DNA from 4 places in the Sulfurovum xiamenensis genome. Region 1 is predicted to be linked to each of the others. Evidence: riboswitches for the same ligand, from Rfam matches in the RefSeq annotation. Region 1 holds a riboswitch; each other region holds the start of a gene.
What was found. Region 1 has a riboswitch for cyclic di-GMP ahead of thrC (threonine synthase). Riboswitches for the same ligand answer to the same signal wherever they lie in the genome.

Region 1 (7,557 bases):
AAACTGATAGGCTTTGATCCTTCTGCTATCTATTATTCCCAGTTTCAGTTCATCAACCATTTTATCAAGTCTGACATTGTCTATGAACTATTGGGTGTAGAGCATGTAGAGTTCTATGAACATAAGTTTGATACACTCTTCTGTTTGGGGGTGCTCTATCATAGGTCTGACCCTATTGCTATGCTGAAGTCACTTTTTAAAGGCCTTAATAAAGGCGGTGAACTCATTCTAGATACCTTTATGATAGATGGTGAAGGCGAGATGTGTCTGACGCCTAGAGACCGTTATTCAAAGATACCAAATATCTATTTCGTTCCTACGGTCAATGCTTTAAAGAACTGGTGCTTCAGGGCTGGGTTTGAAACTGTTGAAGTATTGGAGATCATGAAAACAGAACCGACTGAACAGAGAAAAACAGAGTGGATAGAGACACAAAGCCTGGAAGATTTCCTCGACCCTGATGATCAAACAAAGACCGTTGAGGGGTACCCTGCTCCTAAAAGAGTCTATATAAAGGCAATGAAATCACTTTAAAACAGCTTAAAAATCCCTATTCTTAAAGTTACTTTTATTTTTAAATAAGGTTGATTTAGCTATAAATACGCTAATAAAAGCAAAAAGTCGACAAAATTTAAGTTTTTAAGACTTTCTTACTGGATTGGAAAAGAATGAGAATATTAACCGTAGGTTTCAATGATGAATACGTTAAGGAACTTGAAAAAGAGTTAGATAAATACTTTATTTGTATTGTTGACAATGCAAAAGATATGTATGATGCGACCAACTTTACAGACTTTAGACATTATGAACTGGTTGTGATTGTGGATGAAGGTGTAAAGTTTTCACTTGAGCGTTATGTGAATGAAGTTAAAAAGAAAAAGAGCGAAACGAAGATCATGATCTTGACAAATAATGTCAAAGCACAATCTGCTTTCTTTTCGTTGGGTGTAGATGATGTGATCTATCAGCACGGTGAATATCCTGATCTTATTGCTGCAAGAGTATTGGCAAATATGAGACACTTGTTCGGTACACAGGTGAACATCGATAAGCTTGTGATCGACATTGCGAACAAAAAGATCGAATATGATGAGAAGATCGTTTCTCTTAATGGCAAGACATTTGATATTTTGGCATACCTTGCACTTCGTAAACAACGTGTTTTCTCAAAAGATGAGATCATTAATGCACTCTGGGAAGAGCCTGAGTATGTCAGTGACAACACTGTAGAAGTGGCGATCAATCAGATCAGAAAACGATTGAAGAGTATACTTGGATTTCAGGTGATTCATACAGTACGTAGACGCGGGTATAAATTCTCTTATTAATTAGTTCTTTTCTTGTTTCCATCATCCTGATGGGAATATATCTTTCCTCTTGTTCCCACTCGTGAGAGTGGGAATGTATACTTAAATTTTCGTATTTAAGAAATATTTCCTCCTATTTTAACTGTGGAATTGTTTCCCCTTTCTTTTTTTTAGAAAAAACGAAACCAAAAAAGCGTCACTGTTCTCGTATCGCTTCGCTTTCAAAGTCGTTCACAGTGACATGGCACACTTCGTGTGATTAATAGACAATTTTTAGATATAATCTTCAAAAATGTTGAGGATAGACTATGCAATTAAATACCCATCTAAATATTAATACGTCACTTTGCGGAAAAGTGACCAAACTTCAAGAAAATTATGCAGAAGTACTTTTACATACCACACAACAGATGGCAGCAGATGAAGAGGGATTGGTCCATGGCGGTTTTATATTTGGTGCGGCAGATTATGCAGCTATGTCCTCAGTGAACGATCCGTATGTGGTACTGGGTGCTTCAAGTTCGAAATTTATAGCGCCTGTGAAGGTCGGTGATACAGTATTGTGTAAAGCTTCGGTTGTCAATACCAAAGGTAAGAAATCTGAGGTAGGAGTAGAGGCATTTGTCAATGGAAAATTAGTCTTTGAGGGTAGCTTTACAACGTTCGTACTGCCTTCGCATGTACTAGGCTAACAGAAGCTTATGCTATACTTCACTTTTTAAATACAAATCAAGGTAAATGACAATGAAAAAATTCTTTCTCTATGTGTTTCTGGCTCTGGCAATATTGGGTGCGATCTTTACATATATTCTTTACAGTGAAGGTGCATTTGAAAGCTATGAACCGGAAACAAAAAGTGATCTCAAACCTTTTATGAAGTGTGAAGCAGGAAAATGTGGCACCGGAAAGTGTGCAACAGGAAAACCGGAAACGGCAGAAAAAAGTGATCTAGGACCTTCTATGAAGTGTGAAGCAGGAAAATGCAGTACAGGAAAATGCGGTTAATCTTCAATAAATCAGAGTAGAGGATCAAAGCGTCCTCTTCACCTGCTCTATCCAAAAAGGTATGACCCTTTGTTCTGCTTTCAGGGTCGTGCTCATGCCATGGCCGGGATAGATCGTATAATCGCCGTCTATGGTGAGCGCTTTTTCTAAACTCTTTACCATCTCTTCTCCGCTTGATGAAGGGAAATCCCATCTTCCGATACTCTGTTCAAAAAGAAAGTCCCCACTGAACCATACATCATCGATCTCTATAATGGAGCAGCCAGGTGTATGTCCCGGAAAGTGACGGTATTTGATCTTGATCCCCTCAATGGTCAGTTCTTCATCACCTACGATGATATGGTCCGGTTCACTCGGAGGCGTACCTTGCCCAAGAGGATCATCTGTAAGCATAAATGCATCACCTTTGGGACAATAGATAGGCAGCCTCAGTTTCTCTTGAACCTCCGCATTTGACCATACATGATCAAAGTGTCCATGGGTGTTCAGTATCGCAACGGGATTGGTGACATTGTCAATGACCCATCGGGTGGCACCCATACCGGGGTCTATGATAAAATCTTTTCCATCCACTGTAGCGATGTAACAGTTGGTTTGGTAAGCTCCCATAGGTTGTATTTTGATTTGCATGATATAATTCTCCTATGAATATATTTAGTCTTTTAGAACGTGCCATTATGAGTGATGATATTCTTATAAAAGAGGAGTTGACCGCTCAATGTTTGGCATATTGTACCAAAAATGAAATAAGGTGTGATGATGATTTTACGCCTCAATTATTTTCAAAACCTTCCTATGCCTCCAAATGTCACATTGTAGATCCGCGAGAATTGCCTGCGAGAAAAGACTTTGAAAGTAGAGAGGGCTTGGCCACATTGGTTCATGCCATTGCACATATAGAGTATTCTGCGATCGATCTGGCACTAGATGCGGTGTATCGTTACCCCAATATGCCTAGCGATTACCAAGTTGATTGGCTGGAAGTGGCCAATGACGAGATACGGCACTTTAAAATGCTGCAGAGTCTGTTAACAGAACTGGGATATACCTATGGGGATTTTCCTGTACATTGCGGGCTTTTTGATGCGGCTGAGCATACTGCAGGGAATATCTTGGAGCGTATGGCGGTCATCCCGCGTTATTATGAAGCATCAGGTCTGGATGTCAGTCCCCAGATAATGAAAAAACTGGACAACAAGCGTAAAAACCCTCAGGTAAAAAAACTGATAGAGGCACTGCAGATCATTTATGATGAAGAGATAGAGCATGTACACAAGGGTGATAAATGGTTTAAATACCTCTGTAAAGCAGCAGGAAAAGAAGAGGGAAGTGAAGAAGCGGTCTATTTTGAGATACTTGAACGTTATCAGTTGCTTTCAAAACACCGTCCCTATGTCAATGTAGAAGCAAGAAAAGAGGCAGGGTTCTCCTGTGCTGAGATCAAAAAACTGGGTGCGAAGGAGTGTTCATGAGAGCATTTTTTGAAACGATGTTCTTTGTACCAAAGTGGTATCATTACCCTTTGATTCTCCTTCTGTTTCCTCTCTCACTCATCTATGGAACCATCATGTCTCTGCGCAGAGTGGTCATTTCCCCAAAAGACTTCGGCATCCCCATTATCTCTATAGGGAATCTTATCGTTGGGGGGAGCGGGAAAACACCTTTTACTATAGCACTTGCTACACGCCTTGAAGATGCAGTGATCATCTCCCGCGGGTATGGCCGTAAAAGTAAAGGGCTGGTCGAGGTCAGCTCTAAGGGTAGGATACTTGTTGATGTGACACAGAGTGGAGATGAACCTATGTTAATGGCACAGTCATTGCCTCATACAAGTGTGATCGTCAGTGAAGATAGGGCCTTAGCCATAGAGCTTGCCAAAGAAAGAGGTGCAAAGTGTATCATTTTGGATGATGGATTTAACCGTGTCGGGATAAAAAAATTTGATATTGTACTTGAACCCGAACAGATCAAAAACTATCTCCCTTTCCCTGCAGGGGCATTTAGAGAATTCTGGTTTAATAAAATGTACGCAGATATCGTGGCAAAAGAGGGAAAGACATTTCATCGAAAAGTGGTGTTTGAAAATCTTCAACCTAGAATGATATTGGTAACGGCCATCTCACATCCACATAGACTTGATGCCTATCTGCCTGAGGGAGTGGTCCATAAAGTCTATTTGGAAGACCATGCCTATTTTGAGGAAGAAAAACTGAAAATGCTCCTATCTGACTATGCAGCACAGAGTCTTCTTGTAACGCAAAAAGATGCGGTAAAAATGCAGGATTTTAAGTTACCTATCTCTGAAATGAAGTTAAAATTACAGATTCAAGAGACTATCTTTACTCAGGTAGATGAATATATAAAGGGATATCCAGAATGAAAAATAATATCAATGTTGTAAAAACGCTGCTTGAGGCTTTACCGTTTATCAAAAAGTTTTCCAATGAAAAAATAGTGATCAAGTATGGTGGTTCTGCCCAAACGAGTGATGCATTAAAAGAACAGTTTGCACAGGATATTGTACTTTTGCACCTTGTAGGAATGAAACCTATTATCGTACATGGTGGAGGTAAAAGTATCACAGATCTTCTTGCCAATTTAGGGGTAGATACCACATTTATCGATGGACAGCGTGTAACGACTAAAGAGGTGATGCGTATCGCTGAGATGGTATTGAGCGGAGAGATCAACAAAGAGATCGTATCCCTGCTTGATAATCATGGGTCTAAAGCGATCGGGATCTCTGGAAAAGATGGCGGTTTTTTAAAGGGGATCCCTAAAGATTTTGAAAAGTTCGGTTATACGGGTATGATCGAACATGTCAATCCTGAGATCGTCAATAATATCATTGAGGACGGTGCGATACCTGTGATCGCTCCTATCGCGGGAAGCAGTACGATGGGACATCCTGGATTCAATATCAATGCGGACCTTGCAGCAAGCAAAATAGCCGTAGCCTTGAAAGCAAGAAAAGTACTGTTCTTGACGGACACGCCTGGTGTGTTAGATAAAGAGATGCAGCTGATCACCAATCTGAGTATAGAAAAAACCGAAGCCCTCAAAGAAGACGGAACGATACAAGGGGGTATGGTACCTAAAGTGGATGCCTGTATAGAAGCATTGCGTGGTGGTGTCAAAAAAGCACACATCATCGATGGTCGCGTAGAGCACTCATTGCTTCTGGAAATTTTGACCAGTTCTGGTGTAGGGACCTGTATCGAACTCTAGAGCAATAAATTGTATAGGTTAAATGAGAAAAACAATAAAAAATTATAAATTTTTAAATTTTTTTTAGAATTTAAGTTCTTTCTCTTAGGTAAGTGTGTTATAATTCTTTCATACGGTTATACTGTATTGAAAAAGCCAAGTTCATCGCGAGGTGGGTACGGAAAGTTATGGGTCTCACGTAGATCGCCAGACTACCAATAGAGATATAAACTCATTCTATCTATTAGAAAGTTTCATTTCTTCTATTACCTGAGTATTTTAGTGTTTGTTTGTCTCTATGATTTTATTAGTTGACATTCTTTTCCCTAAATCATTCTTCTCCTATTATTGTAGGGCAAATAGATACTAGATACTTGAGTTTACTTCAGATTTTATTCCCCCTAATTTCTTATAATCCTTAGCTTATTTAGCTATAATTATCATTCATATAAACATAGGATAATATAGATGCAATTTATTGAGACACGCGGAAATGACGGACAGAAACCTTCATCTGTACCATTTTCAGAAGCAATACTCAGCCCAAGTGCTAGTTTTGGTGGGTTATATGTACCCAAAGAACTCCCAACGTTAGATAGAGAATACCTAGAGGGGCATCTCTCCAGCCATTATAAAACATTGGCATTGGATTTTTTGGAACAATTTGGTATAGATATTGAAAAAGAAGTACTGGTAGAAGCGTTAAAAAGATATGATGCATTTGATGATCCTTCAAATCCTGTACCGCTTTCCCAGATCGAAGATGACTGCTTTGTCTCTGAGCTCTACCATGGTCCTACAAGAGCCTTTAAAGATATGGCTTTACAACCTTTTGGGTATGTGTTAAGTAAATTGGCGCAAAAAAGGGGTGAACACTATCTTATCATGGCAGCGACAAGCGGAGATACCGGTCCTGCCACACTCGAAACCTTTAAAGATCAGGAAGGTGTGCAGGTAGCATGTCTTTACCCGGATGGGGGTACATCCGATGTTCAAAGACTGCAAATGGTTACAGAAGATGCTTCAAATCTGAAAGTGATCGGTGTGAAAGGTAATTTCGACGATACGCAGAATACTCTCAAAGATCTGCTTGCCTCTGATGACTTTAAGGCTGAATTGGAAGAGAGAAATATCAAACTTTCAGCAGCAAACTCTGTAAACTTCGGGCGTATTATCTTCCAGATCATTTACCATATCCACTCCTACCTGGAGTTGGTACGTAAGCAGAGCATCCAAATGGGTGAGAAGATCTATCTGGTTGTTCCTAGTGGTAACTTCGGGAATGCTTTAGGTGCCTATTATGCAAAAAAAGCAGGTTTACCGATAGAAAAGATCCTTATCTCATCCAATATCAATAATATTCTGACAGATTGGATCACCAAGGGGTCGTATGATCTTACAACACGTACACTCATACAGACAGAATCACCGGCTATGGATATTTTGAAAAGTTCTAATGTTGAACGTATTATGTTTGATAAATTCGGTGCAGCACGTACCAAAGAATTGATGGAAGGATTGGCCAAAGACGGCAAGTACCAGTTGAGCACAGATGAACTCGCACTGTTGCGTGAAGATTTTGATGCCTCTTTCTCAGATGATGAAGAGTGTGAAGCTGTGGTAGGCGAATATGCAAAAAAAGGGTACATTATGGACCCGCATACAGCCACATGTATGAGAGCCTATAAAACATTAAGAGAAAAAGATCTCAAAACGGTGGTCTACTCGACTGCAGAATGGACCAAGTTCAGTCCGTCTGTTTCAAAATCACTGGGACATGAGGTCAAAGATGATGTAGAAGCACTGAAATGGGTGAGTGAACATGCAGGTGTATCTGTACCGCCTATGATAAACGGGCTGTTCGAGAAACCTGTGATCCATTCGGTCATCGTTGAAAAAGAGTCCATTAAAGGAGAGATGTTAAACTTTTTATAGTTTAGCATAACGTAATGTCCAGAAATCACTTGAGATTTTTTTTACTATCCTATCTATGTCTGGAAACAGCCGCTGCAAAGTCGATGATAGACTGCAGGGTTGT
Region 2 (7,557 bases), on a different contig from region 1:
TTAAAACTGACCTACACCTGCTCCATCAGGCCATGGTACTCTTTGGACGTTACAGATGTAAAGCGGTCAAACCTGAGTGTGAAGGATGCTTTATGGAGGCCCATTGCAAAACGAAACAAACCTTTAAAGTGTAAGAATTCTCTTAGTCATTATTCAATCCCTTTTCTGTTCTTCACTCACTGATCTTATGATCTGTTTCACTACCTTAAACGTACGCTCTACAGATTCTAGATTCACCATCTCTCTGGTAGAATGAGGGTAACGGATCGTTGGCCCGATGGAGGCAAACTTCATGTCAGGGTATTTCTCTGCGATAACGCCGCATTCAAGTCCTGCATGTATCGCCATCATCTTTGTTTTACCGAACACGGATTGCACTTCTTGGCTTACAAGATTGGTAAAATCACTGATATCCGGTTTCCACGCAGGGTATTTATCTTCAAGTTTTACGTGGAAACCGTAAGTGTTAAAGAACGCCAATGTTTCTTGTGAAATATCTTCCAGCTTCACCGCATCCATGGCACGTGCACTGGTTTCCACAAGAAGTCCCCCTTTCTCATCAGCAGTGATAATCGCCAGGTTGATACTGACGTCAGGAATGCCCAGCTCCTCATTCTGTGCATGTACGCCGTGCTTGAATCGATGTATCATCTCTATAGTTTTTTCACCCTCACTCAACACTTTCGGTCTCTCAGTCAGTTCACGTACCTTGACCAACGCTATGTTCTCCAACTTCGATGCACTACGTACAATGGCCACTGCATTGGCTGGAATAGAATTTCGGCGTTCCCCAGCATAGATACTTGCCAACTGTGTGACCTGATGCTCATGTAAATACTCACCCAACACTTTGATTGCCGAAGGGATCCCTTTATCGATATCTACACCTGAGTGTCCACCGACCAGTCCTTTGACCGCCACTTCATAACAGTACCCGCTTCCATCCACATAGTTGTCTTGTTTTGAGGCTGTAATATCCACACCGCCTGCACACCCTATATACACTTCTGCTTCATCTTCACTGTCCAGATTTAGCATGTATGGGCTCTTCAGATCAAAGGCAACTTCATTTGCTCCTATGAGCCCCACCTCTTCATCTGCAGTCAACAGAAACTCCAACTCTTGGCCTTCATCCATAAGCTGCATCATCATCGCTATGGCCATACCATTATCTGCACCTAGTGAAGCCCCTTTGGCTTTCATCCAGCCATCCTCTATATAGGTTTCTAGAACAGGAGCCTTACCCATACAGACCATGTCATAATGTGCCTGAAGACAGAGTGTCGGTCTGCCTTTTGAGAGGTAAATGTTTTTAACATCATCAACTTCAACTTCATATCCTCTTTCTTCAGCAAACGCAACTAAAAATTCCAATAACCTATCTGCTATTTTACTGCAGTGCGGGATCTGTGTGAGGGTTTGAAAGTGCTCGATAATGGATGACATATAGACTCTTTTTTCCAAATTATAGTAAAATCATATAAAAAAACAGGGAGTCTGCATGGAACATTTTTTTACCTGTCCCTATTGCTGGGAACGCATCTCCATGATACTGGACAGTTCGGAGGAAGAGAGTGAGTATATTGAAGACTGTGAAGTCTGCTGTCGTCCTATAGAACTTCATTTTAGGTTTTTGGGGGAAGTGTTAGTGAGCTTTGAGGCCAGAAGAATGGAAGGGATCTAACCTTCACCCTCCAGCTTTTCAAAGCGGGAGATGAAGAGACCATTTACCTCAACTTTTTCCACAAACATTTCATACGGACGCACCCACATTCCTTGATCCCCATATAAAGCCTTATAGACCACCATCCACTCTTCAGTCTCTGAGTGTTGTGCTGTCATAAACACCTCATAAAGGTTTCCTTTATAGTGTCTATACATTCCCTTTTCCAATTTCATTCTAAACATCCTTCTCTTCAACTATTTACTTTAGTCTATACCATTTTCCATTAAAGATACTATAATATACTAATCATTATAGATTTTATGTAAAAGGATAGAAAATGAAACAGTGGCGTTTAGATTTTAGAGTGTGGCACTGGGTACATGCAACGGTTATTTTAGGCCTGCTTGGAACAGTATTTTTACGTAAAACCTTTTTAAGTTGGAGATCGAACTCTGAGCTGCTTACTCAAAAACTTTCAGAGATCAATATTGAAGTCACAGCTGATCAAGCTAAAACACTTGCCACAGCTATCCGTGCACCTATGTGGGAGTGGCACATCCTCTTAGGGTATGCATTTGCAGTTTTACTCCTGTGGAGACTCTTGCTCTTTTTTACCCAAAGTGGCAAAAGCAACTATCAAAACTTCAAAGAAAAGACCTTCCATAAAAAAATGGTCACTATGAGTTATATCGTTTTCTATGCTGTCTTGATTTTTATGGCCATTACAGGATTGACCATTCACTTTTATGAAGCACTTTCTCTTACAAAAGATACAGCCCATGATATCAAAGAGATACATGAACTTGTTTACAATGCCGTATTGATCTTTGTTCCATTACATATCATCGGGGTTATTGTTGCTGAAAACAGAGATGAAAAAGGGGTCATTTCAGATATGATCCATGGAGGAAGTAAAGCTTGATATGTAAAAACATCTGAGTCATATGAACATATGAACCTGATTCCCATATAGATTATGGGAACAAGTTAAAGTCCTCAAAACTTATAAGGAATAATAGGTCGCACTTTTATGGTGTACCACCAGTGCCGTAGTACTCTGTTCCGGTACTATCTGGAATGTCTCAGAGAGTTCGATACCAAACTCTTCAGGTTTTAACATATCAAACAACTCTCTACTCTGTTCAAGGTCTGGACATGCCGGGTACCCGAATGAATATCTAGCCCCCTGATAACGGTTCATACGCACATCACGCAACGTATTGCCTTCATCTTCCGCAGTGATATTCAGATCCAAACGTATCTGTTTATGTACGACTTCAGCCAATGCCTCAGCCAGTTCAACGGAGAGCCCATGTACCATATTGTACTCCAGGTATTTACCTGCATCGTAAAGCTCTTTTTCATAGGCAGAGAATTTAGCACCTGCGCTGACACAGGTAAGCGCGATCACATCGTGCCTGTCATGTCTGAAGAAGTCAGAAAGTGCCCGGTGAGGTTTTCTGCCTTGTCTAGGAAAGGAGAATTTTGTCACTGCCCTGCCGATAACTTTATTTAAAGGTTCACGGTTGGCATTGGCATCGACATTCCACCCTTCACTCTCATCGAACAGGTATAATTCCTGGTCATCACTTCTACATGGATAATACCCATAGATGATCGTCGGTTCAAATAGCTCTTTTTCGATAAACTCTTTTTTCAAACGTTCAAAAGCAGGATAGACCGTCTCATCCATGAGCTTTTGATACGCCTCTTTATCCATACCTTTACTCTTATAGCCCCAGTGCATCTTGAAGACAGAACGTGTATTGATCCACTCGTAGATCATAGAGAGATCCAAGTCTTCTTTTTGTAGTACTCTTCTTCCCCAGAATGGCGGTGTTGGTATTGCCACTTTCTCAGGCATCTCTATCTCTTCAAATGGTGGTATCACCACCTCTTTTACCTCTTTCTCTACACGTTCTACCATATCTCCAGCCAGACGTGTATCCAGTCCTACACTTGGGTCTTCATTGAACTTCTCTATACGGCTCATAGCGATAACGCCGTCAAATGCATCACGACAGTAGAATATAGGGCCTTTATAGATAGGTCTACAGAAATCATCCACAAAAGAACGTGTCAGTGCTGCGCCTCCCAAGAGTACAGGTATCTCCATACCCATCTCGGCCATCGTTTCAAGATTCTCTTTCATCACCGCTGTGGATTTCACCAGAAGACCGCTCATCCCTATAGCCTGTATGGATTGTTTTTCTATCACATCAAGGTACTCTTGAAGTTCAGTTTTGATCCCTACATTGACCACTTTAAAACCATTATTCGAAAGGATAATGTCTACAAGGTTTTTACCCACATCATGGACATCACCTTTGACTGTACCGATCACCAGTGTGGTATCCGTCTCTTTTTCCTGTTTGGTAAGATAAGGGTTGAGGTAGTCTACTGTAGCTTTCATCGTTTCAGCCGACTGAAGTACAAAAGGAAGCTGCATCTGCCCTGAACCAAAGAGTTCACCCACCACTTTCATCGCGTCAATAAGAATTTCGTTCACTATCACATCCGGGTGTATCTCATGACGTGCCTCTTCCACAAGTGGCAGCATCCTTTCTTTGTCACCATCCATCAGAAGTTTTTTGATCTTCTCTTCATGACTCATCGCCTCATAGGCTTCATCTGCACCCTCATCTTCCACCACCGCATCTGCAAAATGGTCGATGAATTTAAACAATGATTTATCATCTGGTGTAAAAAGCAGCTCTTCACAAATCGCAATATCTTCCGGTGTCATTTTAGCGAGTGGAATAATATGCTTCACATTGATGATCACGGATGTCATACCTGCTTGTACACAGTGATGTAAGAAGACCGAGTTCAGGTAGAATCTCGCATGTTTTTCCAGCCCGAATGAGATATTTGAGAGTCCAAGAGTAGAACCTACCTCAGGATAGATCTCATGTATCTCTTTGATGGCTTCATAGGCATTTTTCCCGGCAAACCTGTCTTCTTCTTCACCCGTACCCACAGTAAAGGCCAGCATATCGAACATGATATTCTGCGGTTCCAGCCCATGTGTGTTCACGGCAAGATCATACATACGTTTAGCCACGGCTACTTTCTTCTCTTTGGTTCTTGCCATTCCCTCTTCGTCGATCACAAGACAGACAAGTACAGCCCCATACTTTTTGGCCAACTTACAGTAGGTTGCAAAATTCTCTTCCCCATCTTCCAGGTTCGTTGAATTGATGATAGGCTTTCCACCGATACACTTAAGCCCCTCTTCTATCGTATTGGGTCGTGTTGCATCCGGCATAAGAGGAAGCGGAATCTTCTGATTATAGAGCTCCATAACCGCTCTCATATCCTTGGCACCATCACGTCCTGCAAACTCCACGTTGACATCAAGCATATGTGCTCCATCACGTACCTGTGCCTGACCTACGGTCAGTGTACCTTCATAATCACTGGCCAAGATCAGCTCTCTAAATGCCTTTGAACCTGTCGCATTGGAACGCTCCCCTATGAGCAGTGGTGCCGGTTCCTGAAAAAGTTCAACAGTGTTAAATAGAGATGCCACACTTGGTTTGATACTTCCTGTTGGGACTTTGGGTGTCACCACCTCTACAGCCTTTTTGAGTGCCTGGATATGCTGAGGCGTAGTACCGCAACATCCACCTAAAAAGCTTACGCCATCATATCCTGTAAACTCCAACTGCTTTTCTGTAAATTCATCCGGCCCCATAGGATAATAGGTATACCCTCCACGGTTTTGAGGCAGTCCAGCATTGGCATGGATAGAGATAGGTCTATGCCAGAGTTCAGAGAGTGTTTTGAGATGTTTTTTTACCTGATCCGGTCCAGTACCACAGTTAAATCCAAGCGATAATATATCAAACGGTTCAAGTATGGTAACTATCGTCTCAGCATTGGTACCTATAAGCATCGTACCACTGAGTTCAATGGTCACAGAAATCATGATAGGAAGCTGAACTTCTCTCTCTTCATTTGCATCCTGACAGGCATGAAGTGCTGCTTTGATCTGTAGAGGATCCTGACAGGTTTCCAAAAGAAAAACATCACATCCACCATCGATAAGTCCAAGCGCAACAAGTTTATACCCCTCATACATCTCGTCATAATGAATATGCCCTAGAGAAGGAAGCTTTGTTCCAGGTCCTATAGAACCTAAAACAAACTTCGGTGATTCTTGTGTACCGTATTCATTACATACCTCTTTGACGAGCTGCGCACCTTTTTTAGAAAGTTCATAGGCCCGTTCACCCATATCATATTCATCAAGTACCCATGGCATAGTACCAAATGTATTTGTCTTTAATAGATCGGCACCCGCCATAGCATAACGCTTATGTATACGTCCTATAAGTTCCGGTGCTGTATCATTCAATAACTCATTACACCCCTCTTGAGATATACCTTTGTCATCCAACCATGCTTCAGCTGGAACTTTAAGGTCTTGTATCTGTGTACCCATTGCACCATCGATGACGAGTATACGATCTTGTAAAAGTGATTTGATTGTTTCTGTAATAGACAAAAAACGCCCCTTTATCATAATTCTGTAATTGTAGCAAAGTATGAAGAAAATATGATTAAATCTTAGTTGTAAGGTAGTGTATTATGTCCATATAAGCTATAGATAGATAATATATAATGTATCATATATAAGGCTAAACTCATTGTGAAGTGAGGGCAGAAAGTTATGGGTCTCAATGCAGATCGCCAAACTGCCAAATGTATTTGATCTGCATTTTTACTTCATTGTGTCCTATAAAACCTTTAATACAACATATCTATTGTCCATGGAGAAAAAATGGGAAAAACAGTTAAAAATATTATTACCGGTCAAGAGATCACAAAACCAGATCCTGTAGATGTAGAAGTGCCATTTGATGGTGGTGTTATGATCACGGAGACAGACCCGGCAGGTATCATCACTTATGCCAACCGTAAATTTCGTGAACTTACCGGTTATACGAAAGAAGAACTCATTGGATCACCACACAGCATAAATAGACATCCAGATATGCCAAAGGCTGCATTCAAAGAGTTATGGGAGACAATAAAAGGTGGAAATTACTGGGAAGGTTTTGTCAAAAATATGACCAGTGAAGGTAAATATTACAATGTGGTTGTATGGATCAAACCTAAATTGGATGATGACGGAAATCTCATCGGATATATTGCAGGGAGAAAGATCCCAGATAAAGACCTTATGCAAAGAGCTTTCGATAAATACAAGGTCATGAAAAATGATGAAGTGTAGTTAATGGGACAACCCATTAACCAAAAAGTATATCAAAGGCTATAAAGCCTTTTTTGCCTCTTGCAATGCTGCAATCACTGCATCAATATTTGCTTTAGGAATATGCACTTTCCAATCCGGTTCTTCAGCACCTGCCTGCAGTGAAATACCGATACTTGCTACACTTTCACTCTTTGGACCATAAGGTTCTGCTACTGTCGTAATCGTGATCTTTCCATCTTTTGTACCACTCAAACCCATTTCATCTATTTTTGTCACTGTGCCACTCATATCTTCTCCTTTAAATTATTTATATCAAGATTATATTACAATGAATTGACTATTTTTTACCTTTGAGCAAACCCATCATTTTGGCTTGCAGACGTAACCACATTTTATGATCGATAGCAGGGAAACCAGCATAGGTTTTACCCCCTTCAAGGGACTTGGTGACACCACCTTTTCCTGCGATAGTTGCGAAGGCACCCACTTCCAAATGTCCCGCAGTAGCACTTTGTCCACCCATGACTACATTTCTGCCTAAAGTCGTAGAGCCTGCAAGACCTACTTGGGCAGCACAAAGGGTGTGTTCACCTACATCACAGTTATGTGCGATCTGTATCAGATTATCCAGTTTGGTACCTTTACGTATATAGGTGGTGCCAAATACAGC
Region 3 (7,557 bases), on a different contig from region 1:
TAACAAAGCTGGCTGATGAGCTTTCTCGCGCGATACCTGCAGGAGTCGGTAGAGAGGGAAAACTCAGACTCACGCTAGATGAACTTGATGATGTCCTTAGAGGTGGTGCCCAATGGGCGATCCATCATGGATATGGGTTAGGTGAGGACCTGAGTTTTGTTGAAGAGATGGGTAAGATGCAGGGTGCAAGGCCTGAGAACATCTCTCGGCTGGCTAAGGAACGGCAATTGGGAGAGGTAGGGACTCTGGGGTCTGGAAACCATTACCTTGAGGTTCAGGAAGTTGCCAAGATCTATGATGAAAAAGCAGCAGAAGCATTTGGTATCAAAAAAGGCCAGATCGTTGTGTCGATCCATTGCGGTTCACGGGCACTGGGACATCAGATCGGTACGGAGTATCTAGTATCGCTTGCAAAAGCGGCCACACGACTAGGGATCTCACTGCCTGACAGGGAACTTGCCTGTGCACCTATCCATTCACCTGAAGGACAGGAGTATATCGGTGCCATGAATGCTGCGATAAACTGTGCTATGGCAAACAGGCAGGTACTTACCCATATGACCAGAAATGCTTTTGAGTGCTTATTTAAAGGTGTGAAGATAGAGACACTCTACGATGTCTCTCATAATACCTGCAAAGAAGAGACACATCTGGTCAATGGTGTGGAACGTAATTTATGGGTTCACCGTAAAGGTGCAACGCGTGCTTTTGGACCAGGACATCCCGACATACCGGTACGTTACAGGAGTGTCGGTCAGCCTGTAATTATCGGTGGAAGTATGGGAACGGGATCGTACATTCTTGCAGGTACCAAAGAGGGAGAGGAACGTGCTTTCTCTTCAGCAAGTCACGGGGCCGGCCGCGCAATGAGCCGTCATCAGGCACTCAAATTGTGGAAAGGAAAGCAAGTCATACAGGAGCTTGCCCAGAAGGGTATTTTGATCCGTTCTGCATCCATGCGCGGCGTTGCTGAAGAAGCCCCTGATGCTTATAAGGATGTGGATCTTGTTGCACAGGCTACTGAAAAGGCGGGCTTAGCAAGAAGAGTAGCCTTTTTAAGACCAAAGGTGTGCATAAAAGGGTAGTGTGCCAAAAACAGCTATATAGGAAAAGGATGGATATGTATCATTTTATTGTACGTTTCTTGAAGTTCATAGTGTTGATAAGTAGTGTTGGAAGTGTAATACACGCAAAAGATGCAGAAGCACTTGAAGCGTTTGTCAAAAGTGGTGCTGCATTGATAGAAGAGAAAGGTGATAAAGCATTTCATTTATTCAGACAAAAGGGAACAAAGTGGTTTCATGATGATCAATATATATATGTCTGGGATATGAATGGGTTACGGTATGTATATCCACCTGATGTAAAAGGTGAGGGTAAAAATGTACGTGATCTTAAAGATGTTGATGAAAAGCCAATTGGCGAACTGATGATCAAAGTAGCTTCATCCAAAAAAGGAAAAGGGTGGATTCATTACCGTTGGCCAAAACCCGGTGAATTGGATCCAAGTTGGAAAAGTACGTATGTTATGCGAGTGAAAAGTTCTTCTGGGAAAATATTTCTTATAGGAAGCGGTACCTATGATATGCCTGTTCAAAGATCCTTTATTATAGATGCAGTTGATTCAGCAGCGAGATTGATCGAACAGGATGGCTTTAAGGCATTTGATACATTGAGAAGCAAGAGAAGTCAGTATAGTTATCAGGATACCTATGTTTTTGTGATCGACGAAAATGGTGTAGAGTTAATGAATGCAGCTTTCCCAAAATTAGAAGGGCGTAATGTGATCAACTATAAGGATGCTAAGGGGAATTATTTTGTAAGGGAATTTATACATGTTGCCAAAACAAAAGGCAGTGGCTGGGTTGATTACCCATGGCCAAAACCAGGAGATGTAGAAAGATCACAAAAATCAGCATATGTCAAAAAAGTGATGATCGATGGGGAAATGATTATTGTATGTGCAGGATTGTATCTTGATTAAGATTGTAAGACTTTGAGTCTTATTTTGATGTATGATAGCAACCAAATACAAGGGGGGAGAAGTTTAAAATGAGGAGTTAACATGAAATTGGCTTTTCATGTTTTTGGTTGCTATGTAAGAAGAAGTTTATATGCATTACACTAACCGAATGTAAACATACATTTCTTACCTATGGTTCTTAGGCTCTGTAGTATCCTATCAATGTTATCATTTTGTTACCAATTGGTGAAAAACTTTTATATTTCTTTCGTATAATATATCTGATTTATTAAATATTATTGTTGTGCCAAACTTGTTGCGAAGCAAGGACGGAAAGCCTCCGGTCTCAAGTAGATAGCGGGGTTGCCATAATGAATACTTCATTACTTCCTTTTATCCTTTCGATAGGTTGTTCACTCATCATATTTAATTCAGGGCTGTTTTGTTATGTCAAATATGTAGTAAAGCTACTGCTGGAATGCTTTGGGATCTCTGAATATATCCAGGTTCCATAAGTGCTTTTCTTTATTTGAACAACATTGAACTCAATAACATATAAAATGATTGAAGGAAAAGGTATGAAAAAAATACATGTATTAACAAGCGGGTTAGTTTCAACTCTGGTAGGTCTATCTTTGATGGGATGCGGAGGGAGTACCTCTACAGAACAAACAGTTTTAGAACCGACAGTCAAAGTGATCGGTACTGTTCCTGGTACACTGATAGAAGTATTTTGTGAAGATGGAAGCTACTACTCTACAACATCTGTGCAAAACGGTACAGATCAACACCCTTTTGAGATAGAAGTTCCACTGAATACGGATTGTCGTATCGTGATGACAACGAATGAAAATGAACCAGATAATAAGGTCGTAACACCGATCGGGATTGTTACAGTCGATGGAAATAGCACACTGTTCAGAGCTCAAGGAGATGTTGATCTTGGGTATGTGGACCTAGCTATGGATCGTGAGTTTATTGTCGATATTGAGGGTGATGGTGTCTCGGATGAGGTATTGGAGATCGAAGTAGAAAATGGTTTACTTTCTGTTGAACTTGAGAATGACCCGATGGATCAAGACGGTGATGGTCTTCTAGATGTCTATGACAATGATGATGGTGATGAATTCTGTAATCATGATGATGACGATGATGATAATGATGGTATCTCAGATGATGAAGATACGGATGATGATGGTGATGGTATTGCAGATAATGATACAGATGGTGATGGTATCTCAAACGATCATGATGTAGATGATGACAATGATGGATTGGATGACGACGAAGACGATGATGACGACAATGATGGTATCAATGACGATGAGGATGACGATGATGATAATGACGGCATCTCTGATGAAGAAGATGACGATTAATTTCTGAATGATAGATATACAATGATAAAAGTAGTAGAATTAAAAAAGAAATGTTTTTTAAACGCTGCTTTTATCATGAAAACTTCCATATTGTCTGTCTGTACAGCAAACTATGATTGTTATTTATTAGGTTCTAAAGGAATTCCATCATGGAAAGTGAGTTCTCCTGAAAGATAAGGCTTTCCTTCTGGAACTTTTTTGCTTGAGGTACTTTGCGTTTCAACATAGTGTTTACAGTTGAACATATAGGTTAAGTATGATGAAGGATACCCTCCACCAGATTTTAACCATGTGATATTTTTCCATCCATGGTTTTTTTCATTGGAGACGATGACGGGAATTCTTGTTGTTGCGAATTGATCGATCAATCTATATCCATTCTCTTCTTCAGTAAAAAGCAGCAGGTTACAACCACCAGTTCCACAGAAAATGGAACCCATGAGGTAGACAAACACTTCACTGTTCCCATCTTCATTGAGATCGACATGTCCGTAAACATAACGGGCTTTCTTTACACCGTATATAGGGTTGATCAGTTTATCATTATAACCTGGATAGAGTGATCGGATCGCCGTTTCAAGCTTTGGATAGGCTTTCATTTCCATTGACTCATTAGTATCTTTTTTCCAGACAAATATCCCACCGTCTGCCATTAAACTCAAGTAGAGTTTTTCATCCTTAAACAGATAAGAACGGATATACGGTACCTGCATGGATATAAATCCATCCATGCTCGGAGGAGGACAGAAGGCTCTGGTTGTAGCAAGTTTACCAAATTGAAATTGGCCACTGATAGGGGATTGCCCTTCTTTGATCGACCATGTTCCTTTGGCTATATTACAGTTTAGTTTCATGGTAACGGTACCATCTTCATGGAGATTCATAGTGTATTTTGAAGGGTCATCTGTTCTCTTTATTCCCTGAGCATCATCCATTGATTGAAATTCAATAAGATGCCATTTGGTACCAGCCAATATATTAGTATGTGAGGGCTCTAACGTTACATTGCTTGGAGTATCACTTGCTAAGAGTGGATGTAATGTTGTGAAAGCAAGCAAAAATAGTTTAAAAATAAATCTGAAATCAGTCATATTGTTAGTCCTTTCTACTTCTATCAGAAAACTAGCAAAAGAGTAAACCGTATAAAATACTTTTGTATACCATCTTGATAATACTCTTTTTACACCAAACTTTAACCTATATCCTTATTTGTTGAGACTTGCCTTCTTCTCTAGAAGAATGTTATCTTTATGAAACCATATCTTGGTACAATTACTTATAATTCAAAGATAAAAATTCTTATACTGATTAAATATAAATCAATATATTTGTCAATTTTTTTAAAATCTCGGATATAATAGTTTCATTGCTAAAAGGATTGATCATGCTTACAATGAAAAAGAACGGGAACAGGGTTTGGGTGACATTTACATTTTCACCGACATATAGTGTTGAGGATGTAGCTGTTTCAGGTGAATGGAATGAATGGAAAGAGGAGCCGATGAAGCAGAAAAAAAATGGTGATTACTATATCACCAAAATACTCAGGGCAGGAGATAGTTTTCAGTTTGGGTATAAGGTCAATCAAAATGACTGGCTCACTGAGGAGGCATGTCCTAGTGTGCCTACGGTCTATGCCAGTCAAAACTCTTTACTCACATTATGAGTTCGTCTTTTTTAATGAATATGGTTCTACTTTAGATAAAAATCCATAGGAGGATAAATGAAAGCTGTTGTCATGGCAGGTGGTTTTGGAACGAGGATCCAGCCACTTACAAACTCACGTCCGAAACCGATGCTCCCGATCATGAATAAACCGATGATGGAACATACAATGATAACCCTGAAAGAGTTGGGGATCACAGAGTTTATCGTGCTGCTTTATTTCAAGCCTGAGATCATTCAAGCGCATTTTGGGGACGGAAGTGATTTTGGTATCAAGATCACCTATGTAGTTCCAGATGAAGATTATGGTACGGCAGGTGCAGTGAAGCTGGCACAGGAATACATAGGAGATGATAACTTTATTATCATCAGTGGGGACCTTGTAACGGATTTTGATTTCCAGAAGATCTTTGACTATCATGCAGAGAAAAAGTCCAAATTGACCATTACCTTGACATCGGTCGATAATCCTTTGGAGTTTGGTGTCGTGATAGCCAATGAAGAGGGGAAAATAGAAAAGTTCCTTGAAAAACCAAGTTGGGGTGAAGTCTTCAGTGACACGATCAATACGGGTATCTATATCATAGAGCCGGAGATCCTGGCGTATATCCCTAAAAATGAAAACTATGATTTTAGTAAAGACCTTTTTCCTAAATTGATGCGTAAAGGCATTGATCTGATGGCTGGATATTCTGAAGGGTACTGGCGTGATGTGGGAAACCCCGAAAGCTATCGGGACGTCTATGATGATATTTTAACCGGCAGGGTCAAGTTCAACATTGATGGGGAGATAACACAATTTCCTGATGGTGTGCTTTACAGCGATGAGACGTACAGTTTTGATCAAAGTATTGAATTTATCGGTACGGTGGTACTGGGAAAGAATGTTACGCTGGAGAAGGGTGTAAAGCTCAATAATGTCGTGATCGGAGACAATGTCACCATCGGCAAAGAGAGTAAGATCAGAAACACTGTGATCTGGAATGATGTGGAGATTCATGCTAAAGTCAAGCTGGATGGTTGTGTGATCTGTAATGATAATGTGATCGGTAATAATGTTACAGCCAATGCCGGGATGATCCTGGCAGAGGGATGCGAGATCGGTCAGTTAAGCAAGATTGAACAAGATGTCACCATCTGGCCTGATAAAAAAATTGAAGATGCTTCTATCGTTAACCACAGTTTGATACTTGGAAATAAATACAAAAATTCTATTTTTGTCAATGGGACGGTGTTTGGAAAGTCCAATGTTGAACTCTCTTGTGAAATGGCGACAAAACTTGCTGAAGCTTTTGGTGGACAACTGCCTGTGGGATCATGTGTCGTTGTTTCTAGAGATTATCATAAAAGCTCACGTATGCTCAAACGTGCTTTTCTGGGAGGACTTCTTTCTGCAGGTATAAACGTGATCGACTACCGTGATATTCCTTCTGCTGTATTACGTTGTAATTTATCTTCACATGATCAGTTCATTGCGGGTGTCCATTTCCGTCAAAAAACTGATGATCCAACCAGTACGGTAATGACCTTTTTTGACTGTGAAGCACTACGTATCAATAATGAAATGTCTAAAAAAATAGAAAAAGCCTTTTTCAAAGAAACTTTCCGACGTGTAGACTATTCGCTGATCGGCGAGATTCGTGAGTCCAGTCATGAAAAAGAATATAGAGTCTATAAAGAGGGAATGATGCAATTAGTGAACCCACATATATTTAAATGTTTAGATTGTCGTGTTGCAGTGGATATGATGCATGGAATGGCTTCAGATGTTTTCCCGGATATTATAAATGATCTTGGCGTAGAGAATATTATGTTTAATGCACATAGGGATGAACATCGTCTTGCCAATATCAATGCTTTGATCAAACAATCAAAACAAGATATGCATGATGTTATTAATGCACTGAAACTGAATGCAGGATTTATTCTTTACCCTTATGGTCAGCGTTTGGATATCGTAAGTGATAAAGGTGTTGTGCTTGGTAAACAAGACGCATTAAATGTGGTTCTTTTACTTTTAAATATGGAAGCGAAAGAAACAGGAACTATAAAACGCGTTTTCTTACCAACATGGGCAGTAGATATCGTCCATTTTGAAAATCTTAAAATAGAACGGGGTCAATACGCAAACTTCAAAGCAGAAAAGATGAGAGAGTATGATCTTGTGGCTACGGGTGAAGGTAATTTTGCTTTTACCGAATTTGCGACGCATCGGGATTCAATGTTTGCAACTTTGCGAATACTTGAAATGATATTGCATCATGGAGTAAAACTTTCTGATATGATCGATTCATTGCCGAGTTTTTATTATAAAATAACGAAGATTGAATGTCGACAGGCACTGAAAGGAAAGATGATGCGTATGTTCCTTGCAGATACCAAAGGAAAGGAGTCATCCACACTCGATGGTGTCAAGATATGGTTAGATAAAAATGACTGGATTCTTATGATCCCCGATCAGTATAGAGATCACCTTAACTTGTATATCCAGTCTGAAAATGAGGAAAAAGGGGAAGCGATCTTGGCTGAGTACTCTGCTAAAATTGAACA
Region 4 (7,557 bases), on a different contig from region 1:
GAACAGATCTTTAGAGGTTTGACCATTAATCATAATCACCCATATCATAAATAGGACAACATTAAATGTTAACAGAAACAGAGTTAAATGAATTTCAAAATAAATTGCTAGACAGAAGAGTACAGATAGAAAAAAACCTTAGAGGTACTAGCCTTGAGTTAGAAGGAATGAGAGAACTTGAGTTGAACGATGAAGGTGATTTTGCAGCTGCTTCTGCAGAAGCTGTGATAGATAGTGCAATTTTAGTACAACAACGCAAAGAATTAAACGAAATTGAACTTGCTTTAGATAAAATAAAAGCAGGAGTTTTCGGTATATGTGAAATGTGTGAGGATCCTATAGGCAGACGACGTCTAGAAGTAAAGAACTTTGCACGTTTTTGTATAACATGTCGAGAGATCACTGAAAAAGAGACGAAATAGATTTCCTATTTTAAAGTAACAGCTTAGGTGAACTCTCTGATAAAGGGAATAGAGTGTTTACGTGGATATATAGCTTTACGCTATTTGCGTCGCTTATATAAATAAGGGGATAAAATGAGACTTGCTCTGTATATTTTTGTTACTTTTGCGCTTATGGCAGTGATTGCTGCGTTTACTTATACGGTTAACCCGGACCATTATGCGATGGAATTGATGGGAATCAATTTTAGTTTTCCAGTAGCAGTATGGATAGTTCTACCTATGCTGCTTTTATTCATCTTTACTCTGTTACATATGTTTATTTATGGTTTAAAAAATTATTTTATACTTAAAAAATGGCAAAAAGATGCCAGTACTTTAGAAGATGCTTTGTACTGGTCACTGATCAATGAGCCAAAAGAACAAAAGTATGGCTTGGATGCAGTGAGAAGCTCTGCATCACTTTTAGGTAAAGCATCCCTCGGCATTACTGATACTATAGAAGGTTTAACACCAAGACTTACACGTGTTGTCAATATCATACAGAAAATAAAAAATGGTGAGTATGTCGACTTGAAAGAAGAAAAAATGAGTAAAGTCTTTGGTACGAATAACCCAATTTTGACACAGAATTATCTGAACCGTCTACAATCTGATGATAAATTCATTGAAGATGTACTCAAAGCTGCAACACAATATCCTGAGGTAGTAAAAGCTAAAGCACTTGATTTGTTTGCCCGCAAAGAGAACTTTATAAAAGCCAGAAAATATGTAAAGGTTTTTGATACGAAAAGCTTTTTTACCATGCTTGAGAGAGTGACTGAAGAAAACAGACTTGAATTTACACCTGAGATACTTTCAGAGTTTGTAGAGGCACTTGATATGGGTTGTCAAGACTATATTAAAATCGCTTCAGTGACTAAAAAATATTTTAATCCAGATGAGAACTTGACAATTTTCAGAGGGTATCAACTTGAAAACCCTAAGGCACAAAATGCTTACCTTTATCTTCTGTTCGAATATGAATTATTGGAGCAAGTCGCAACCTACTTGAATGAACAAGAAGACCACGAATTTATGAAGTTCAGAGCACTCTGGGAACTCAAACAAGAGCACACCAAATATACATTAGAAGATATTATCGATATACAAACCGTTTGTAATGAAACTAGACTTTACTAAACCCCTTTACGTCTTAGCCCCTCTAGCGGGCTTTACGGATCTCCCTTTTCGTTCCGTTGTCAAGAAATTCGGTGTCGACCTGACCATTTCAGAGATGATAAGCTCTAATGCCTTGGTCCATAACTCAAAGAAAACATTTCGTATGTTGGAGAAGAGTCCGATAGAAGACCCCTATGCTATCCAAATAGCGGGTTCTGATCTGGATGTCATTAAGCGCGCGGTGGAAATTATCAATGCCATAGATGGTATTACGACGATCGATCTCAATTGTGGCTGTCCCGCACCCAAAGTAGTGAATAATCTTCAGGGATCATCCCTGCTTACAGATCTGCCCCAAATGGGTAAAGTGATAGAAACGATCAAAAAATACTCCAACAAAGAGTATACTTCAGTCAAGTTCCGTTTGGGATTTAATGAAAAAAACCATAAAGAGATAGCACATATATGCCAGGAATCCGGTGCAGACTACATCGCTGTACATGGAAGAACCAGGGCAGGCAGATACAAAGCAGCAGTAGATTATGATGCGATAGGGGAGGTAAAAGAAACCGTCTCGATACCAGTCATTGCCAACGGTGATATAGATTCTCCTGCCAAAGCGAAATGGGTACTGGAACATACAGGTGCAGACGGCATCATGATAGGACGTGCAGCGGTAGGCAAGCCATGGATATTCAAACAGATCAAAGAGGGCATGGAAGAGCCCACTTCCGAACTCATCAAAGAGGTCGTTTTAGAACATTTTGACCAAATGATCAAACATTATGATAAGTATGGAGCGATCATTTTTAGAAAAAACCTTCATTCCTACTCAAAAGCGGGTTATCAAGGTGCTTCTGCATTTAGAAATGATGTGAATCGTATAGAAGATCCAGAAGAGATGAGAGCAGTGATAGAAGCATTTTTTTCTCAGCCTTTTTTGCATGAAGTTTGATAGAGACTCAAACATCTGTCTATGTCGTTACTATACTATACGCTAAGTATAGCGAGATTAGTGTAAACATGATGAAAAATGTTATACTTCCAACTTAATTTTTGGAGCAGAGGAAATGATGATAGAACTTATATTCGTCGGTATTTTTATCGGTACGATGTCAGGCTTTTTTGGTATAGGTGGAGGAATGATCCTTGTACCTATACTTTTAGTGCTTGGTTTTGATACTAAAGATGCCATCGGTATCTCCATCATTCAAATGGTCTTTAGCTCTATTTACGGCTCATTTCTTAACTTCAGAAAAGGTTCTTTGATCATCGGTGAGGGGATCTTTGTCGGATTTGGAGGCTTTATAGGTGGATACATCGGCGGGTATGTCACACACTATATCTCAGATATCATCCTGCAGTTTCTCTTTCTTGGGCTGTTAATATTTGCTCTGTTCCGACTTTTTTTCTCACAGCATCATGAGGATGATGGAAAGAGTAAAACATTGAATAAAGCCTTGCTTTTTAGTATTGGTCTTGGCATTGGGATATTTTCCATTACACTGGGTATCGGGGGGTCTATTATACTCACACCTCTTCTAGTAGGAGTATTGCATTACCCTATAAAAAAAGCGGTCAGTGCAGGGTTGTTCTTTGTAGTCTTCTCTTCGGTAGCCGGGATGATAAGCCGATTGAGCAGCGGGACGATAGACTTTAACAATGGTTTGATGGTCGCTGTAGCTTCACTGATCGGTGTAGCTATGGGTATCTGGCTTAAAGATCATGTGACTTCGAAACATCATAAGATGGCACTTTTAGCACTTTATATGTTCGCATTGATCATTTTGATAAAAAAAATGTGGTTCTGAGTCGTATCTTTTATATAATTGATGACATAAAGGGTCCATTTAATCGCTATTTATCATTAAAAATCCTCCTCCTAATATCTACTTTAAAGACGCTTTAAATCGCACGTTAAATCATCAATATAATTCATGATTATCCTCAAATATTTTCAATAATATTAATTATAATAAAATCACTCAATTTATCATAAATACTGCAATTATTAAGTATTTGAAAAGATAGGTAGCTATATACTTCGCGCTCATATACCTTCATTGAAAAAGCTAAACCTATTGTGAGATAGGGGCAGAAAGCCATGGGTCTTATTTTTGAGATCGCCAGGTTACCATAGATTCTTACTATTCTTTTTCATTCAGTTATATTGTTTTCAACCTCTGTGCCGATAAAGGTCAGCATTATATTTTTACAAGGAGTTATCTTATGAGCATGAAACCAATAGATCTAGAACACGAAGTTAAAAGTGTTGATATTGTTGTTTCAAAAGGAGATGCAGAAGGTAATATCACCTATGCAAATCCGATATTTTTTAAATTAGCAGGCTATACACAAGCAGAACTTTTAGACAAACCGCATTCAATTGTACGTCACCCGGATATGCCAAAAATTATTTTCAAATATTTATGGGATAGTCTCAAAGCAGGGAATGATGTCAAAGCATTTGTGAAAAATCTCTCTAAAGATGGAGGGTTTTATTGGGTATTCGCACATATAAAAGTTGCTACAAACCCAGATAAATCATTCAGAAATTATGTTTCAACCAGAAGAGGGATGTCCGCATCTGCAAGATCTGTGATCGAACCTTTATATAAAGAGTTGCTTGCTGCAGAAGAGAACGGTGGCATGGATGCATCTTTGGCACTCTTAGAAGCATTTTTAAAAGATCATGACGGAAGCTTAGCTACATTCAACGAAACCATGCAAAAAATTCAAAACAGTTAATAGAAGGATAGACAATGATCGAATTTGACCAATCAATGAAAAAATTACGTTCTGTAAACGGATATTTAGGATCTGCAGTATTGAACTTTTCTGGTGAAACACTTTATATGGATGAAGAGAACACAAGTGTAGATATCGCATATTCAGCAAGTATCTTTAATGATGCATTTAGAATGATCTCTGAATCTTCTTTGGACGTGGGGTTTGCTGATGCCTCTTTGGTAGAGTCTAGAACGGAAGATGGACATGTTTTCCTTATCAATAGTTCTGGAGATGCAGGCGGAGACAATTTTTCCAAACTTACAACGTTTGCCATTTTTAGGGATGACGGGAATGTAGCCCTTGGAAAAATGATTATGGAGAAGACTGTACAAAGCATGTCTAAAGCCATGAATGAGCTGTAAGCTCATTTATGGTCTACCGCATCCTAATATGAAATCAAGTCTAAAAAGGTTTAGGTTTGGTTTTGTATTAAAATAGAGCATAGGAGTGGAGCATCAAAACATTATATCTTATACGGCATGCAAAATCAGACTGGAGTGATGGGTCGCTTAGTGACTTTGAGAGAGGATTGAAAAAAAAAGGTCATAAAGACCTTGATACGATCAGTTCATATATGTCTCTTCAGAGGTTGAAACCGGATCTTATTTTATCTAGTTTAGCACTCAGAGCACAGACTACGGCGGATCAACTAGGTAAAAAGATCGGTTATGAAGGTAGGATCCATTATATGGAGGAACTTTATAATTCGCGTCCTGAAACGCTAATGAATATATTGACCCTTCAAGATGACAGCTATGAAACGATATTTTTAGTGGGACATAACCCGGAGTTGACTGAATTCGCAAATTTTTTGATAGAGACAAATTTCTCTAAACTCCCTACGTTGGGGGTATTGGCAATCAATCTAAATATAGACTCGTGGAATGATATCAGTGAAAAGTGCGGTGAAATAGATTTTTTCATACAACCTAAACAGTTTAAGTACTATATGCCAAAACAGATACGCACAACACTGCCTCAAGAGAAATGAATATAGAGAATAAGGAAGAGAATGCAAGGTGATTTAAAGTCGAATTTTAAAACGATGGCTAACACTTTAAATAAATATGTTGAGTCAAAAGATTTAAACTATATAGAACAAATAGAAAAGCAATTTGAGTCACTTTTCAATGCCGAGGTTGTAAAGCTTTGGGCATATGATGATAAGAATGAAATGCTGCACTTAATTGAAAGTGGCGATCAAGAAGCTGTTTCTTTAGTACCAAGTCTAACAAAACAAGCCATCACTGGTAAGTCTTCTGTGATTTCGAATCATAGTACCAGTGATAAGTATTATACTCCTGAAATAGATAATCCCCTAGAGTTAAAAGTAAAAGCTTTAATGATCTTCCCTATTATAAAGGGTAAGCGGGTCATAGGGGTATTACGTATATGGAGAGGCTTAAAGCAAAAAAAGATCTTTACCAGAAAAGATGAATCTATACTGAAATCATTTATGCCACTATTGACGAAATTGGTAGTGTGCGAAAAGATGGAAAAAGAAGAGATCATCGCATTTACAGATGACACTAAAGAGAATAAAGTTGTTTCTGATACTAAGCCTGTCGTAGCTCCAGAGACGAAAGATATACCAAGTAAAGTGAGCGATGAATTTACAGCACTGGAAAAGAAATTTGATGAGACTTTGGAAGAACTGGAGTTCTATAGAAAAAACGAAGCTGTATACAAAACCAAAATAGACAAATCTCAAAGTGAGCTAAAGAAATCAGAAGAAAAATGTAAGCAAATAGAAACATCTGCATTAGAACTTTCTTCTGAGATACAAGCCTATCAATCACAGATAAAAGAGTTAACCACACAACTCGAGATACTCAAAGAAGATCATGAACATTTAAAGCATGAGCTTAAGGAAGCTAATAAGAGTAATAATGTTCAAAACATCAAAGAAGAAAAATTAAAGAGGTCTTTGATAGAGAATAAGAGATTAGGAAAGCTCGATCAAAATATCGAATTTATACTTGAGGAAGTGCACCATCTTTTCGAAAAAAATGAGTATGCATATATGTTGTTTGAGCTATTGGTTTTTTCAATTGCCTCCCGAAAAGGTATGGAAGACTTGGAGGAAACATTAAGAAAAACAAAGTTGGTACCCGACATGCTAGAAGGGTATTATTTTAATGGAAACCTTAAGGTCCATAATGAAAAATGTATGATTCAAGATTTTGTGAAGAGCATAGAAAAGTATAAACATAACATTTTCCCGGAGATGATGGATTTTAATATTGTCGTAGAGAATGAGATTCCTGCATCTTTAGTATTTGATGCACCTAAAATACAGAGTATATTTCTACACCTTCTAATGGATCTTTATCAGTTTGCTGAACATAGCAAACCGGTAAATATACATTTTGCCTATAAAAATAAATTTCTAACTATTGAGATTGGCAGTACTGTGTACCAAAAAAACAGTTTGTTCAAATCCGTGTTAAAACAAATGAAGTTAACCGGAAATGAAAAAGGGAGACATGGCTTGCAATTAAGTATAAAGTTAATCAAAAGACTGAAAGGTGAAATAGAATCTGTGTATGAAGATGAATATTATAAATTTGTCTTTTCTGTTCCTGCTCAAGTGATAAAGATCTGATATTATCCATAGACTTTATGGGTATCAATGATACTTTGTTGTAAAATAACTTTTTTAATAGCCATCTATTAGGTGAAGTCAAACAGGGATAATTATGAAGAAAGATATGATACACGTTTACGGTGCAAAAGAAAATAATTTAAAAAATATAAATCTGAGCATCCCTAAAAACCAACTGGTAGTCGTTACCGGAATTTCGGGAAGTGGTAAGTCTACTTTGGCCTTTTCCACTTTGTATGCGGAAGGTCAAAGACGTTATATAGAGTCACTCTCTTCGTATGCACGGCAGTTTTTGGGGCGTGTAGGAAAACCTGATGTCGATAAAATAGAGGGGTTGACCCCTGCTATTGCGATAGACCAGAAGACCACCTCTAAAAACCCGCGTTCCACTGTGGGAACGATCACTGAGATCTATGATTACTTGAGATTGTTGTTTTCACGTGTCGGTGAACAGCATTGTCATGAGTGCGGAAAGCCTATCTCTTCGATGTCCGCTTCTGATATTATAGAAGAGGTGCTAAAACTGCCTGATGGGGCAAAACTCATGATCATGGCCCCGCTGGTCAAAGAGAAAAAAGGTACCTTTGCAGACATGCTGGA

Region 2: it holds a riboswitch for cyclic di-GMP, as region 1 does, so the genes downstream of both, PF327_RS01220 (PAS domain-containing protein) here and thrC (threonine synthase) in region 1, are expected to answer to the same signal.
Region 3: it holds a riboswitch for cyclic di-GMP, as region 1 does, so the genes downstream of both, PF327_RS03275 (hypothetical protein) here and thrC (threonine synthase) in region 1, are expected to answer to the same signal.
Region 4: it holds a riboswitch for cyclic di-GMP, as region 1 does, so the genes downstream of both, PF327_RS09540 (PAS domain-containing protein) here and thrC (threonine synthase) in region 1, are expected to answer to the same signal.

The regions. Positions count from the first base shown of each region.
Region 1 covers NZ_JAQIBC010000006.1:73,966-81,522, reverse strand. Annotated here, with positions in the region: gene cmoB (tRNA 5-methoxyuridine(34)/uridine 5-oxyacetic acid(34) synthase CmoB) at 1-534, shown strand, start outside; gene PF327_RS08835 (winged helix-turn-helix domain-containing protein) at 669-1,328, shown strand; gene PF327_RS08830 (thioesterase, FlK family) at 1,616-1,999, shown strand; gene PF327_RS08825 (hypothetical protein) at 2,052-2,312, shown strand; gene PF327_RS08820 (MBL fold metallo-hydrolase) at 2,337-2,942, opposite strand; gene PF327_RS08815 (ferritin-like domain-containing protein) at 2,957-3,784, shown strand; gene PF327_RS08810 (tetraacyldisaccharide 4'-kinase) at 3,781-4,692, shown strand; gene argB (acetylglutamate kinase) at 4,689-5,540, shown strand; cyclic di-GMP riboswitch class I at 5,665-5,739, shown strand; gene thrC (threonine synthase) at 5,988-7,454, shown strand; gene PF327_RS08795 (3D domain-containing protein) at 7,469-7,557, shown strand, end outside.
Region 2 covers NZ_JAQIBC010000001.1:222,534-230,090, forward strand. Annotated here, with positions in the region: gene nth (endonuclease III) at 1-134, shown strand, start outside; gene PF327_RS01195 (M20/M25/M40 family metallo-hydrolase) at 154-1,446, opposite strand; gene PF327_RS01200 (zinc ribbon domain-containing protein) at 1,502-1,684, shown strand; gene PF327_RS01205 (DUF1653 domain-containing protein) at 1,681-1,899, opposite strand; gene PF327_RS01210 (cytochrome b/b6 domain-containing protein) at 2,004-2,588, shown strand; gene metH (methionine synthase) at 2,670-6,176, opposite strand; cyclic di-GMP riboswitch class I at 6,299-6,374, shown strand; gene PF327_RS01220 (PAS domain-containing protein) at 6,453-6,905, shown strand; gene PF327_RS01225 (hypothetical protein) at 6,945-7,175, opposite strand; gene lpxD (UDP-3-O-(3-hydroxymyristoyl)glucosamine N-acyltransferase) at 7,225-7,557, opposite strand, start outside.
Region 3 covers NZ_JAQIBC010000002.1:13,985-21,541, forward strand. Annotated here, with positions in the region: gene PF327_RS03265 (RtcB family protein) at 1-1,085, shown strand, start outside; gene PF327_RS03270 (cache domain-containing protein) at 1,121-1,984, shown strand; cyclic di-GMP riboswitch class I at 2,260-2,334, shown strand; gene PF327_RS03275 (hypothetical protein) at 2,542-3,342, shown strand; gene PF327_RS03280 (META domain-containing protein) at 3,462-4,433, opposite strand; gene PF327_RS03285 (early set domain-containing protein) at 4,727-5,008, shown strand; gene PF327_RS03290 (sugar phosphate nucleotidyltransferase) at 5,066-7,557, shown strand, end outside.
Region 4 covers NZ_JAQIBC010000008.1:35,539-43,095, reverse strand. Annotated here, with positions in the region: gene PF327_RS09565 (23S rRNA (pseudouridine(1915)-N(3))-methyltransferase RlmH) at 1-54, shown strand, start outside; gene dksA (RNA polymerase-binding protein DksA) at 66-422, shown strand; gene PF327_RS09555 (hypothetical protein) at 537-1,583, shown strand; gene PF327_RS09550 (tRNA dihydrouridine synthase) at 1,564-2,517, shown strand; gene PF327_RS09545 (sulfite exporter TauE/SafE family protein) at 2,633-3,373, shown strand; cyclic di-GMP riboswitch class I at 3,624-3,701, shown strand; gene PF327_RS09540 (PAS domain-containing protein) at 3,792-4,310, shown strand; gene PF327_RS09535 (hypothetical protein) at 4,325-4,714, shown strand; gene PF327_RS09530 (SixA phosphatase family protein) at 4,807-5,343, shown strand; gene PF327_RS09525 (GAF domain-containing protein) at 5,365-6,957, shown strand; gene uvrA (excinuclease ABC subunit UvrA) at 7,052-7,557, shown strand, end outside.